4 regions of the Dechloromonas aquae genome follow, and region 3 is predicted to be linked to each of the others. Evidence: predicted binding sites of a transcription regulator. Region 3 holds the regulator's gene; each other region holds the start of a gene.
What was found. Region 3 encodes sigma-54, which starts transcription at its own class of promoters, with help from an activator protein. Its sites were predicted from a motif close to TGGCACGCTTNCTGCTNA; they were not measured.
Positions count from the first base shown of each region.

Region 1: a site for sigma-54 is predicted at 2,352-2,369, ahead of nirB (nitrite reductase large subunit NirB). Genes of this name have one in related genera too.
Region 2: a site for sigma-54 is predicted at 1,433-1,450, ahead of VX159_RS08540 (DUF3149 domain-containing protein). Genes of this name have one in related genera too.
Region 4: a site for sigma-54 is predicted at 2,171-2,188, ahead of VX159_RS11030 (circularly permuted type 2 ATP-grasp protein). Genes of this name have one in related genera too.

Region 1 covers NZ_CP144212.1:2,997,048-3,000,590, reverse strand. The annotation lists gene nirB (nitrite reductase large subunit NirB) at 1-2,158, opposite strand, end outside; gene VX159_RS13705 (ArsR/SmtB family transcription factor) at 2,591-2,944, shown strand; gene VX159_RS13700 (arsenate reductase ArsC) at 2,944-3,366, shown strand; gene arsB (ACR3 family arsenite efflux transporter) at 3,366-3,543, shown strand, end outside.
Region 2 covers NZ_CP144212.1:1,875,049-1,878,591, reverse strand. The annotation lists gene VX159_RS08550 (DUF4870 family protein) at 1-96, shown strand, start outside; gene VX159_RS08545 (trimeric intracellular cation channel family protein) at 300-914, opposite strand; glycine riboswitch at 1,147-1,234, opposite strand; gene VX159_RS08540 (DUF3149 domain-containing protein) at 1,511-1,669, shown strand; gene VX159_RS08535 (hypothetical protein) at 1,868-2,167, shown strand; gene VX159_RS08530 (DUF2894 domain-containing protein) at 2,255-3,157, opposite strand; gene VX159_RS08525 (OmpA family protein) at 3,150-3,543, opposite strand, start outside.
Region 3 covers NZ_CP144212.1:92,154-95,696, forward strand. The annotation lists gene recA (recombinase RecA) at 1-269, shown strand, start outside; gene recX (recombination regulator RecX) at 262-696, shown strand; gene lptB (LPS export ABC transporter ATP-binding protein) at 693-1,427, shown strand; gene VX159_RS00500 (RNA polymerase factor sigma-54) at 1,458-2,921, shown strand; gene hpf (ribosome hibernation-promoting factor, HPF/YfiA family) at 2,936-3,259, shown strand; gene ptsN (PTS IIA-like nitrogen regulatory protein PtsN) at 3,314-3,543, shown strand, end outside.
Region 4 covers NZ_CP144212.1:2,436,072-2,439,614, forward strand. The annotation lists gene VX159_RS11025 (alpha-E domain-containing protein) at 1-703, opposite strand, end outside; gene VX159_RS11030 (circularly permuted type 2 ATP-grasp protein) at 721-2,133, opposite strand; gene VX159_RS11035 (methyl-accepting chemotaxis protein) at 2,385-3,543, opposite strand, start outside.

The DNA of each region.
Region 1 (3,543 bases), 660 kb from region 3:
GGTCGGCGGCGATCAGTTCGGCGTGCCGTGGCTTCATCCCGCCGTTGCCGCAGACGTACAGGTTCCAGCCGCGTTCAGTGGCGATCACGCCGACATCCTTGCCCTGTGCTTCGGCGCATTCGCGGGTACAGCCGGAAACCCCGAACTTGATCTTGTGCGGCGCGCGCAGCCCCTTGTAGCGGTTTTCCAGATCGATCGCCAGGCCCACCGAGTCGTCGACCCCGTAGCGGCACCAGGTGCTGCCGACACAGCTTTTGACCGTGCGCAGTGACTTGCCGTAAGCGTGGCCGGATTCGAAGCCGGCGGCGATCAGTTCTTCCCAGATCAGCGGCAGTTGCTCGACGCGGGCACCGAACAGGTCGACCCGCTGGCCGCCGGTCACCTTGGTGTACAGGCCGTATTTCTTGGCCACCTGGCCGACCGCGATCAAGCCGTCGGGGGTGACTTCGCCGCCGGGCATGCGCGGGACCACCGAATAGGTGCCGTCCTTCTGGATGTTGCCCAGGTAGTAGTCGTTGCTGTCCTGCAGGCTGGCGAGTTCGCCCTTGAGCACGAAGTCGTTCCAGCATGAGGCGAGGATCGAGGCCGCCAGCGGCTTGCAGATGTCGCAGCCGAGGCCCTTGCCGTGGCGGGCAAGGAGTTCGGCGAAGGAGGTGATCTGGCCGACCCGGACCAGATGGAACAGCTCCTGCCGTGAATGCGGGAAATGTTCGCAAACGTGGTTGTTGACCGTGAGGCCGAGCTTGGCCATTTCCGCCTTCATCACCTGCGTCACCAGCGGGATGCAGCCGCCGCAGGTGGCGCCGGCCTTGGTGCAGGCCTTGATCTCGCCGATGCTGGTCTTGCCCTCGGCGACGGCGGCACGGATCTGGCCCTTGGTCACGTTGTTGCACGAGCAGATCAGCGCGCTGTCGGGCAGGGCGTCCGGCCCCAGTCCGGGCTTGGCCTTGCCGTCGCTGGCGGGGAGGATGAGGAATTCGGGATCGGCGGGCGGTGCGATGCCGTTCAGCACCATCTGCAGCAAGGTGCCGTATTCGTCGGCGTTGCCGATCAGCACCGCGCCGAGCAGGCGCTTGCCATCCTCGCTGAGGACGATCTTCTTGTAGATTTCCTTGCATTCGTCGACATAGCGGAAGCTGCGGCTGCCCGGCGTCTTGCCGTGCGCATCGCCGATGCTGGCGACATCGACGCCCATCAGCTTGAGCTTGGTGCTGAGGTCGGCACCGGCAAAGGCGGCGCCGACCTCGCCGGCGAGGTGGCGGGCGACGACGCGGGCCATTTCGTAACCCGGTGCGACCAGCCCGAACAGCTGGTCGTGCCAGGAGGCGCATTCGCCGATGGCGTAGATGTCCTTGTCGCTGGTCTGGCAGTGGTCGTTGACCGAGAAGCCGCCACGGGCGCCGACGGCCAGCGCGTTCTGCCGGGCCAGTTCGTCGCGCGGGCGGATCCCGGCCGAAAAGACGATCATGTCGGTTTCGAGATAGTGGCCGTCGGCGAACACCATGCGGTGCCGCGCCCGGGCGCCGTCACGGATTTCGACGGTGTTGCAGCCGGTATGCACGTGGGCGCCGAGGGCTTCGATCTTGTTGCGCAGGATGCGGCCACCTTCGTCGTCGACCTGCACTGCCATCAGGCGCGGAGCGAATTCGACGACGTGGGTTTCCAGTCCGAGATCCTTGAGTGCCTTGGCGCATTCCAGCCCGAGCAGGCCGCCGCCGACGACCACGCCGCTGCTGGAGATGGCGCCCGAGGCTTTCATTCCTTCCAGATCCTCAATCGTGCGATAGACGAAGCAGTGCGGGCGGTCGTTGCCGGGCAGCGCCGGGACGAAAGGGTAGGAGCCGGTGGCGATCACCAGCTTGTCGTAAGGCAGCGTGTCGCCGTCCTGGGTGGTGACGGTCTTGTGCTGGCGGTCGATTGCTGCTGCCTTGGTGTTGAGGCGCAGGGCGAAGCCGCTGGCGGCGAAGAAGTCGGGAGCGACCAGCGACAGGTCGTCGGCGCTCTTGCCGCTGAAGAATTCCGACAAATGGACGCGGTCGTAGGCGGTGCGCGGTTCTTCGCACAGCACCGTGACTTCTACTCCAGGCAGAGCGCGTTGATGCAGTTCTTCAAGGAACTTGTGGCCCACCATGCCGTGGCCGATGACGATTATCTTCATGCTCGTTCTCACCTGCCGCTTCGGTGGAACGTCGCGTTGCGACCCGCCGTGCCTTGCCGGCACTGGGGTTTGGCGCTGTCCGAAAGCGGCTCTGTCGATTAGGGAAACCCGGTCGTGCGCAAGGCTGACCGGATACCGACACCGTTGTCGGAAAGCTTTGCCCTTGGCTACTTTGCGGCGGGCTGTTCAGCTTAAAGCACGACGCGTGCCAGATGCTCGCAGGGGCGGATTTCCCTCCTGCGCCGGGGGGGAAGCGTGCAACAGCGACGGATCGCCTGCCCGTTAATGTGCATCTGAGCCCGTTCATGGGGCAGGCGCCGAAACTTTTGTTCCATTTTGGTGCGGATGCACTGTGGCTGGGCTAGCGGAAAGAAGTGCGGAAGGGCTTGCCCGGTACTCGACTTTTTTAAATATTTCGATAATATTCGAAATATGGAAACACTGAATGCTGCTGAACTGCTGGCTGCTCTCGGGCATGAGTCCCGCCTTGCCATCTTCCGTCTCTTGGTTGAAGCCGGGCCGGCCGGGGTGACGGCGAGCGCGATTGGCGAACGGCTGGGGATGGCGCCGGCGACTTTGTCCTTTCATCTGGCCCATCTGAGCCGGGTGGGGCTGATCACCGGGGAGCGGGAAAGCCGTTTCATCCGTTATTCCGCAAGCTACGCGACGATGGATGAACTGATCGCCTTCCTGACCCGCAATTGCTGCCAGGGCGAAGCCTGCCTGCCGAAAACCGCCTGCTGCGACACGATTGAAAAGCGTCGCGCTGATCTGGAGAAACCCTGATGTCCACGTTGAAAACTGTGCTGGTGCTGTGCACCGGCAATTCCTGTCGCTCGCAAATGGGCGAAGCCATCCTCAATCACGATCTGGCCGGGCTGGTGCGCGGCATTTCCGCCGGCACCCGGCCGCAACCCAAGGTGGCCGATGGCGCGCTTGAAGCGCTGCGCCTGGCCGGCCTGCCGACCGCGGGGTTGCACCCCAAGGACGTCGAGGCCGTGATGGACGAGGCAATCGACCTGGTGGTCAGCGTGTGTGACAACGCCAAGGAAACCTGTCCGGTCTTTCCGCGGCCGGTGGCGCGCATTCATCTGCCTTTCCACGATCCGCACGGCGAACCGCTGGCCAGCTTTGTTGCCGTCCGCGACGACATCCGCGCCCGCCTGGTGCCGGCAGTACGGGCAGCGCTGGGTCTGGGGGAAGCCTGATGTCGGCACAATGCGAAATCACCGCCAAGGCGGCAGCCGGCGCGCCGATGAGCGTTTTTGAGCGCTATCTGACGCTCTGGGTCGGCCTCTGCATCGTCGCCGGGATTGCCCTCGGCCAGCTGGCACCCGGCGTGTTCCAGGCCATCGGTCGGCTGGAGGTGGCGCAGGTCAATCTGC
Region 2 (3,543 bases), 1.8 Mb from region 3:
GGCTGGCTGGTGCTGGCGGCCAACGGCATCTGGCTGATCTACCGGGTCGTCAAGGGCTGGCTCTACCTCAACGACGGCAAGCCGATGTACCCGTAGCCCGCTGCCGGCTCAGGCGGGCCGCTATTGCGTGGCGCGGCTTGGGTAGTGGGGCAAGGGTGGCGGTGCGTTCCGGCATCGCTTTTTTGTTTGCCGGAACGATGCCGGGGCTGCGCCTTGCCGAACGGCAGCGGCGGCCAAGGTGGCGTGCCTGGCCGGGGTGTTTGCCGGGTTGGCCTGCCCGGCGCCGGCTTGAGCCGGTTTTACTCCCAGCGTTGCGCGTAGCTGAAGGTCGGCAGCCGCCAGGCGCGGTGTAGCGCCAGCATGCGGAAGCTGAAGCCGGCGGCAAAGCAGAGCAGGACATTGCCGTTGCGCTCCAGTCCGAGGGCTTGCAGCGCCAGAAAAAGCAGGCAGACAGCCAGCGAGACGCTGGCGTAGAGTTCGCGGCGGAAGACGACCGGCACCTGGTTGCACAGCACGTCGCGGATCACGCCGCCGCTGATGCCGGTGAGCATGCCGGCCATGACCGCGATCAGCGGCGAGTAGCCGAGTTTTTGCGCGATGCTGCAGCCGATCAGCGAAAAGGCGACCAAGCCGAGCGCATCAAGGCTGAGGAAGAGATGCTTGAGGTGATGCAGGTGGCGGGCGACCAGCGGCGTCAGCAGGCCGGCACCTAGCACCAGCGCGACGTATTCCGGGTGCTGCGTCCAGCCCACCGGAAAATTGCCGAGAATCACGTCGCGCAAGGTGCCGCCGCCAAGCGCGGTGACAAAGGCAATGACGGCGACCCCGAAAATATCCATTTGCCGGCGCCCGGCGGCCAGGGCGCCGGAGATCGCCTCGGCGGCAATCGCAATCAGGTAGATGCCGGGCAGGATGTCGACCGTGGTCAGGGGGGCGAGGGCGGTGACGACGGCGCCGGAGGGCGACCAGGGAAAGGCAAGGACGGGCATGGCAGGGCTCACAGGTCAGGGCCGGCCGCAATCGCGGTGCCGGCAGCAGGGTGGTGCTTCTCCCCCTGTCCTTTTACCTGAGAGTTTCGGCACCAGGTGCCTGCCCCTTCGGTGAGTCCCGCACCGCAGCGGCGGCCGGCTTCTCTCCAGTTAGCGTAACGGTCCTGCGGTTCCTGAGCCTGAGCGATTATGGGAGTTTGCGCCTTCGGCGGGGCTGTTGCAGCCCGCTCTCCCGCAGAGGCGGCGATTATCGGCAAACGCGGCGAGCCGCGTCAAGCGGGGAAGGGCGCAAGGTCGATTTGTCAGAATTGGTGCTTACTGCCATTGCTGGCGGTCAGTTTTGACCGGGGGCGGGTAAAAGCCGGCGGCCAGGGGCGGGAAAGAAAGCTTTGTTTTTTGTTTTGTTAAATTTAATCAATGGGTTGTGATTGTGTTCTTGATTCTGGCATGGCTTGTGCAAAAGGCTGGGGGTGGTTTGTGTTTGATCCATCACTCAACGACAGAAACAGGGAGAACGCATCATGGCATGGGAGTTGTTGCTGACCTCGGATATCGGCTTGCTGAGCTTGTTTACCATCGTCTTCATCCTCGGGATGGCGTGGTACATCGGCGGTTATGCGCTCAAGCACATGAAGGAAGACGCCGCCAGGAATTCCGGCGCCGGGCCGCTCACTCGCTGAGCGGCGCACGGTAAAGAACGACCGATCCCCCTTGGTCGTCCAAAGGAGGGCGACTTTCGGTATCTGCTGTGCTGCGGGCTTCCCCCGCGTGCCTACTCCTCCCAGGGGCACGCGGCAAGCATCCCCCGCTGGCGAAGCGACTGAGCACAGCCGATCCGGAGTCGCCCGGCCTTTCCCGGGAGGGGATCAGAGGGAAAAATGCCCGTTGTCACGGTCGACCGTGACAACGGGCATTTTCTGTTTTCCGGTGTTCCGGTTGGCGGTTCTGAGCGGAGTGCCGGATACGCCAAGCAGCATCAGCGTGTTGTAGTCATAGGCGGAATCGATTGCGCTGGTCGGGTATTCGACGCTGTTGTCGCCGTGCAGGATGAAGCCGAGATCGGCGGGCAGGGTGTCGCTGGCACTGCCGTTGCTGCCGCCATCCCCGCCTGTCAGCGTGGTCGAGCCGGCCGGCAGGTTGACGCTACTACATTAGCGTTGGCCGTTGGGGAACTATAGCTCCCCCGGGGAAAGACAGTGTGTCTTGACCATAACTTACTGACCGGATGGGGAAAACAGTCGTTTGTCATAATTCCGGGTGGCTGCTCAGGCCTGGCGTTTGCTCGCCGGGCGCTTGCTGCTGCGCGGTTTCTTGTCGCTTTCGCCGGCGGCCTTGGCCGGGATGCGGGTCGGGTCGACCTGCTCCAGCCAGATCAGGGTGTCGATGTAGGACATGAAGCCCTGCAGATAGTCCGGGGCGACCTCGCGCATCACTTGCAGGCTGCGCAGCACCAGATGCTGCGAGTTCATCGGGCCGGCGTTTTCCGGGGCCTGGGCCAGGGTTTGCGTCAGTTGCTGTTCGGTGCTGAGGCGTGACCAGGCGTCGCGGAAATAGGCCACCGCCTTGAGTTCCGGTGCGGCGGTGCTTTGGCCGATGGGCAGCGGCGCGCTGCTTTTTTCGCTATTTCCACGGTCGACCGTGGAAATACGGGATTTTTGCTCGGCAAAGGGGAGGTCAGGCAAGGCCTGCTCGCCGATGTAAGCCAGCAGTTCGGCGAGCGGGCTGGCGGGTTCGGCCACGGCCGTTGCGCTGGCGGCCGGAGGGGGCGCCGTCGCGGCCGCTTGCATTTGCTCGATTTGCGCCGTCAGCGCTTGCAGGCGGGCCTGCAGTCGTTCCTGAACGATGCCTGGCTGGGCTTCGGCAAGACGGCTCAGCGCCTGGCGGCGGGCATAAGGCAGCGGGGCCAGCCGGGCCGCCGGGTTGTCTGGTGCTGCCGTCGGGGCCTGGGCGAAGACCTCGGCAGGGCTGTCGCCGGGGGCCGGAGAGGGCGCGGCGAACGAGGCTGTGGCTAGGGCTTGGGTGGCTGATTCAGTGGTCGGGGCAGCCGGTGAATGGTCTGCTGAGTTGGCTGCTGAATCGGTCGCTGAGCTTGCAACCGAGTTTGTCGCTAACTCGGCTGGCAAGCCGGCCGGCCGTGCTGGCGGTGATTCTGCCTGGGGTTCAGCCATGGTTCGGCTTCTCGCTCGGGCTCGATTTGGGTACCGGCGCCATTTCGACCCGGCGGTTTTTGGCCCGCCCCTCGGCGTCGCTGTTGGCGGCGACCGGCTGCTGTGCACCGAAGGCGGCGGCAAAGATCGCGTCGGCCGGCACGCCTTCCTCGATCAGCGTGCGGGTTACGGTCAGCGCGCGCTGGGCCGAGAGCTCCCAGTTGTCGGCAAATTTGCTGTTGCTGCCGCGCACCGGCATGTCGTCGGTGAAGCCGCTGACCATCAGCATCTGGCCGCTGGCGCCCAGGTAGGCGGAAATTGGCGCAGCCAGGCCTTTCAGCACCTGCCGGCCTTCCGGCTGCAGGTGGTCGGAATTGAGCGCGAAAAGCACGTTGCCGCTGATCCCG
Region 3 (3,543 bases):
CGTTCCGCGAAGCCATTTTCGACATCCTCTACGGCGAGGGGATTTCCCGCGAGGGTGAAATCATCGAAATGGGTGTCGCCCACAAGCTGATCGACAAGTCCGGTGCCTGGTATTCGTACAAGGGTGAAAAGATTGGCCAGGGCAAGGACAACGCCCGCGAATTCCTGCGCGCCCATCCGGAAATCGCTCAGGAAGTCGAGGCGCAGATTCGCGAAGCGGCCAGCGTCACCGTGATCAAACCGAGCAAGTCGGCACCGGCCGATGCCTGATCTGCGTGTGCGCGCCCTGCAGTTGCTGACCCGGCGCGAATACAGCCGGGCAGCACTGAAAGCGAAACTCGCTGCGCACGCCGAATCGGAAGAAGAACTGAACGCCGTGCTCGACTCGCTGCAAGCCGAACGACTGCTCTCCGACCAGCGCTATGCGGCGGAGCGGGTAGCTGCCCGTGGCGCGCGCTATGGCAACGCCAGGTTGCGCCAGGAGTTGCGCCAGCAAGGCATCGGCGATGATGAAATTGCCGCTGCCCTGCCCGAGGCCGGCGACGAAGGCGCGCGTTGTCGCCAGGTCTGGCAACGCAAGTTCACCCACCTGCCGGATAGCCCCGCAGAACGGGCCAGGCAACAGCGCTTTCTGCACTATCGTGGCTTTTCGTCAGCGGCGATCCGCTGCGTCCTGCGCGGAGATGATGAATCATGAGCAGCACCCTCGCCCGCCTGTCGGCACACAACCTGAAGAAACGCTACAAGGCCCGCACCGTGGTCGAGGATGTGTCGTTCAATGTCGGCGCCGGCGAGGTGGTCGGTCTGCTGGGGCCCAACGGTGCCGGCAAGACTACCTGTTTCTACATGATCGTTGGCCTTGTCGCCTCGGATGGCGGCGAGGTCTATATCGACGACGAACGCCTGACCCATCTGCCGATGCATCGGCGCGCGCAGCAGGGTTTGTCCTACCTGCCGCAGGAGGCTTCGGTCTTCCGCAAGCTCAACGTCGAGGACAACATCCGGGCGATTCTCGAACTGCTCGACCTGCCCGAGAGCGAGGTCAATGCCCGGCTCGAAAACCTGCTCGGCGAACTGCACATTGGCCATGTTCGCCATGTCAATGCCGCCGCCCTGTCGGGTGGCGAGCGGCGGCGAGTCGAAATTGCCCGGGCGCTGGCGACCAATCCGCGCTTCATCCTGCTCGATGAGCCTTTTGCCGGTGTCGACCCGATTGCCGTGCTGGAGATTCAGAAAATCATCCGTTTCCTCAAAGAGCGCGGGATCGGCGTGCTGATCACCGATCATAATGTGCGCGAAACCTTGGGGATCTGCGATCACGCCTACATCATCAATGCCGGGCACGTGCTCGCCTCTGGACGCCCGGACGAAATCGTCGATAATGAAAGCGTGCGCAAAGTTTATCTCGGCGAGCATTTCCGCCTCTGACGCACCCAGGCCCGGAAACCCGCAGCAACAATGAAGCCCGCCCTCCAGCTCAAACTCTCCCAGCATCTGGCGCTGACGCCGCAACTGCAACAGTCGATCAAACTGCTGCAGCTGTCGACCATCGAGATGCAACAGGAGATTGAGCGTTACCTGCTTGAGAACCCGCTGCTCGAGCGCGACGATGACGTGCCGGAGTCCTTTGCCTCGGCCCAGTCCTTCGACAGCCCCTACCAGCAGGAGGCGAGCCAGTCTGAGACTGCTTCCGAACCGGCTGCGCAGGGCGATGATCGCGATAGCGAGCCCCCGATCACTCCGGCCGATGTCGACGATGACCGCTGGGCCAGCGATGCCGGTACCTATAGCGGTGCCGGGCGTGACGAGGACGACGACAGCGACGCCCAGGATATCCACGCGGCAACGACCAGCCTGCGCGATCATCTCGGCTGGCAGTTGGGGATGACCCAGTTGTCGGAGCGCGACCGCTCGCTGGTCCGTTTCCTGATCGAGGCCCTCGACGACGACGGCTATCTATCAACGCCGCTGGTCGAATTGTGGGAAACCCTGCCGCCGGAATACGAAATCGAGCTCGAAGAACTCGAAATCGCGCTCAAGCACATCCAGAATTTTGACCCGACCGGGATTGGCGCCCGTTCGCCGCAGGAGTGCCTGGCTTTGCAGTTGCGGGCTTTGCCCGTCAGCCGGGAGGGCGAGTTGGCACTGCGGATCGTCGAGCAGCATCTGGAACTGCTGGCCGCCCGTGATTTTGCCAAGCTCAAGCGCCTGACTTCCTCCGACGATGCCGCCCTGAAGGCTGCGCACGCGCTGATCGTCAGCCTGAATCCACGACCCGGTGCGCATTTTGCAGCGCACGATGCGCGCTACATTACGCCCGACGTGATCGTCAAAAAGCTCAAGGGCAAGTGGACGGCTTACATCAACCCCGATGCCTATCCGCGCTTGCGCGTCAATCGTCTCTATGCCGAAATCCTGGCCCAGCAGCGGCGTGGCAATGGCAACCTGACGGGCCAGTTGCAGGAAGCCCGCTGGCTGATCAAGAACGTGCAGCAGCGTTTCGACACCATCCTGCGGGTGTCGCAGGCGATCGTCGAGCGCCAGAAGCAGTTCTTTGAACACGGCGAGGTCGCAATGCGCCCGCTGGTTCTGCGCGAAATCGCCGATATTCTCGATTTGCACGAGTCGACCGTGTCACGCGTCACCAGCCAGAAGTTCATGGCCACCCCGCGCGGCATCTTCGAACTCAAATATTTCTTCGGCAGTCATGTGTCCACCGATACCGGTGGCGCTTGCTCTGCAACTGCCATCCGGGCACTGATCAAGCAATTGATTGGGGCCGAGGATGGCAAAAAGCCCTTGTCGGATAGTCAAATATCCGAAATACTAGGCCAGCAGGGAATCGTTGTAGCCCGACGGACGGTAGCGAAGTACCGTGAGTCGCTCAACATCCCGCCGGTCAATTTACGCAAGACCCTGTAGAGAGAGGAGAAAACATGAATCTGCAGATCAGTGGTCACCACATCGAAGTTACGCCGGCTCTGCGCGAATACGTCGAGAACAAGCTGGACCCCGTGGTTCGTCACTTTGACAAGGTGACGGGCGTGAACGTCGTCCTGTCCGTCGAAAAGCTCAAGCAGAAGGCCGAAGTGACCATGCATGTTCCGGGTAAGGATCTGCATGTCGAAGAAGCCGGCGACGACCTGTACGCCGCCATCGACGCCCTGTTTGACAAGCTGGATCGTCAGGTCCAGAAGCACAAGCAGAAGCTGCAGGATCACCATCGCGGCGAAAAGCCCACCCTGCAAGCTGCCGAATAAGCACTGCCCGGCCGTGCTTCCTTGGGGAGTACGGCCTTTGCTTTATCTTTTCCTATGAATCCCCTGAACACTATCCTGTCTGCCGACCGCGTTGTCCTCGACCTTGAGGCCACCAGCAAAAAGCGGGTCTTCGAGCAGGCGGGCCAGCTTTTCGAAGCGCAACTGGGCATTGCCCGGGCCCAGATTTTCGACAGCCTGTTTGCCCGTGAAAAGCTGGGCTCCACTGGCATCGGCCAGGGCATTGCCATCCCGCACGGCCGGATCAAGGGCCTCAAGCAGGCGGC
Region 4 (3,543 bases), 1.2 Mb from region 3:
CATCCTTGAGGATCAGCAATTCGGCAACCCGCCCCGGGGTGATCACGTCGCGGTACACCTTGCGATAGACCTCAAAGGCCGATACCGAGCGCAACAGGGCCCCCCACTGGTAAAAATCGGTCGCTCCTTCGCTGTCGTCCTGCGGCCGCAGGACGTGATATTTGACGTCGAGGATGCGGGCGGTGTTGTCGGCGCGTTCAAGCAGGGTCCCGAGACGGATGAAGTGGTAGGCCTCGTCCTGCAACAAGGTGCCGAGCGTGGTCCCGCGCGAGAGCGAGGAGCGCATCTTGACCCACTCGAAAAACTCGCCGATGCCGGCGTTGAACAACTGCTCGAAGCCCTTGTCGCGTGCTTCCAGCCAGGTTGCGTTGATCGTTTCCCACATTTCGGCGGTCAGCGTGCCGCGCACCGCGTGCGCGTTTTCGCGGGCCAGGCGCAGGCAACTGTAGATCGACGAGAGGTTTTCGGCGTCGGTCACCATGAATTTCAGCACATTTTCAGCGTTGACCGTGGCATAGCGCGCAGCAAACACGGCATCCAGGCTATTCAGGGTCAGCACGGCCTGCCAGTTCTGATTGGCGGCAGCCTCGGGCTGCGGCACCAGCGACATCTGCCAGGTGACGTCGAGCAGGCGGGCCAGGTTTTCGGCGCGTTCGATATAGCGTGCCATCCAGAACAGATGGTCGGCGGTACGGCTCAGCATTTTCTTTCTCCCTAAACTCAGTCTTCCAGCACCCAGGTATCCTTGGTCCCGCCGCCCTGCGACGAATTGACCACCAGCGAGCCCTTGGTCAGCGCCACTCGCGTCAGTCCGCCCGGCGCCATCTGGATACACTTGCCCGACGACAGGACGAAGGGCCGCAGGTCGAGGTGGCGCGGCGCGATGCCTTCCTCGACAAAGGTCGGACAATTCGACAGCGCCAGCGTCGGCTGCGCGATGTAGCCGTCCGGCTTGCTCAGCAGCAACTGCCGGAAGTGCTCGATCTGATCGGGCGTCGCCGCCGGGCCGACCAGCATCCCGTAGCCGCCGGCGCCGTGCACTTCCTTGACGACCAGTTCAGGCAGATGTGCCAGCACGTACTTGAGATCGTCGGGCTTGCGACACATGTAGGTCGGGACGTTGTTCAGCTTCGGCTCCTCGCCGAGGTAGAACTTGATCATCTCCGGCACGTAGGGATAGATCGACTTGTCGTCGGCGACCCCGGTACCGATGGCATTGGCCAGGGTCACGTTGCCCGCCTGGTAGGCCTTGAGCAGGCCGGGTACGCCCAGCGCGGAGTCGGGACGAAAGGCGAGCGGATCGAGGAAGTCGTCGTCAATCCGGCGGTAGATCACATCGACCCGCTGCGGCCCCTGGGTGGTGCGCATGTATACCACTTCATCCTTGACGAACAGGTCGCGGCCTTCGACCAGCTCAACCCCCATCTGCTGCGCCAGGAAAGTATGTTCGAAGTAGGCTGAGTTGTAGGCGCCGGGCGTCAGTACCACTACTGTCGGATCGTTGACGCCGTTGGGCGCCACCGCGCGCAGCTTTTCCAGCAAGAGGTCGGGGTAGTGCTGGACCGGCGCCACCTTGTGCCGGGCGAACAGCTCGGGGAACAGGCGCATCATCATCTTGCGGTCTTCGAGCATGTACGAGACGCCGGAAGGCACGCGCAAGTTGTCCTCCAGCACGTAGAACTCGCCGGCGCCGGCACGCACCACGTCAACCCCGGCGATGTGGGCATAAACCCCGCCCGGCACGTCGACGCCCTGCATCACCGGCCGGTACTGGGCATTGTTCAGTACCTGCTCGGCCGGGATGATGCCGGCCTTGAGAATTTCCTGATCGTGGTAGATGTCCCACAGGAACAGGTTGAGGGCGCGCACCCGCTGGCGCATCCCGGATTCCAGCGCCTTCCATTCCGCTGCCGGAATGATCCGCGGCACGATATCGAAGGGAATCAGACGCTCCTTGCCGGCTTCTTCGCCATAGACTGCGAAGGTGATCCCGACGCGGTGAAAGGCGAGGTCGGCTTCGGCCCGCTTGCGCTCGATGCGCTCAGCCGGGGTTGTTTCAAGCCACTCGGCGTAGGCGCGGTAATGCGCCCGGACCTCGCCGTCTGCTGCATACATCTCGTTATAGAAGTTCATGATGTGCTCGCTGCTGATCTTGATAGGCAGAGAGCATTTAGCACTTAGCATGCCATCGGAAAATGCGCCAAAAACCGAAAAAACCCGGGATTTGATCGCAAAAACGGCACCAAAACGGGGGGGGATGCCTTGTTTTGGTGCCACCTGGAGAGCACTATCCCGGTGCAAAAATGGCCCGCCATACAGGTTGACCGTGTCAACGCAACACGGGGCCCGCAGGCCCCGTGTTCGGTTGCGCCGGATCGGCGCGCTTATTTGATGTAGCGGAAGTAGGACACCAGCTTGCTCAGGCGGGCAGCGGTTTCGCTCATTTCGCGCGTATTGTCGGCAGCCATCCGCACCGTGCCGACGGTCTGCTCGATTCCCGCGACGATGCCCTCGATCTGGGCCAGAATGTCGCGACCGGCCTGACTCTGTTCACGGGTCGCATCCGCAATATGACGCGACATGTTGGCCACTTCGCCACTGTGATGGTCAACCTGACCCAGGCCATCCTCGGCGGCAGTCATCGAGCTATCGGTTTTGGCGACCTGCTGGCCAGCATTCTCCATGCCACTGACGGCGATCTGGGTAATCCGCTGGATTTCGCCGACCGTTGAGGTGATTTCCTTGGTCTGCAGGCTGGCCCGCTCGGCCAGTTTGCGCACCTCGTCGGCGACCACGGCAAAGCCACGACCGCTCTCGCCGGCCCGCGCCGCCTCAATCGCTGCGTTGAGTGCCAGCAGGTTGGTCTGGTCAGCAACTTCCTCGATGGTCCGGGTCACCGCGCCAATCGCAAAAATCGACTTGAACAGCTCGGCCATGGTGTTGCCGGCACCGTTGACCGTATGCACCACCTCCTGCGTTGCCTGCCGGCTCTGCTGCATGCTGCCGACCGCCTGATCAAGCAAGCGCCGCGACTCTTCGACTGCAGCTGCGGTAGCCTGCGAATCGTCGGCCACCTGGGCAATCGAAGCATTGATTTCCTCGACCGCCGCTGCAATCCGGTTCACCGAGTCAGCCTGCATTTCAGTCGTGCTATGGGTCTGCTCCATTCCCACCGCCAGACCGCTGGCTGAACTTTCAACCGTCTTCGCAGCCTCGTCGATCTCCGCCATCATGCTCTTGAGATGGGTCTGCATGCTGATCAGCGCATCGTTGACCTTGCCCAGTTCGTCCCGGCGATGCAGCGGAATCTGGTCGGTCAGGTCGCCCTGGGCAATATGATCGAGACGCCCGATGATCCGTTCGATGATGGTGAAGACCTTGCCCTGCAGCAGCATCAAGCCGACACCGACACCGATACTGCTGATTCCGAGCAACTGCAGCAATGACGACACCGCGGCCTGGGACAAGCCCAGCGAAGCGCCGAACTGGTGCAACAGACCGCCGATCAGGTGTGCCAGGATCAGATAGCCGACCGCCGCGTTG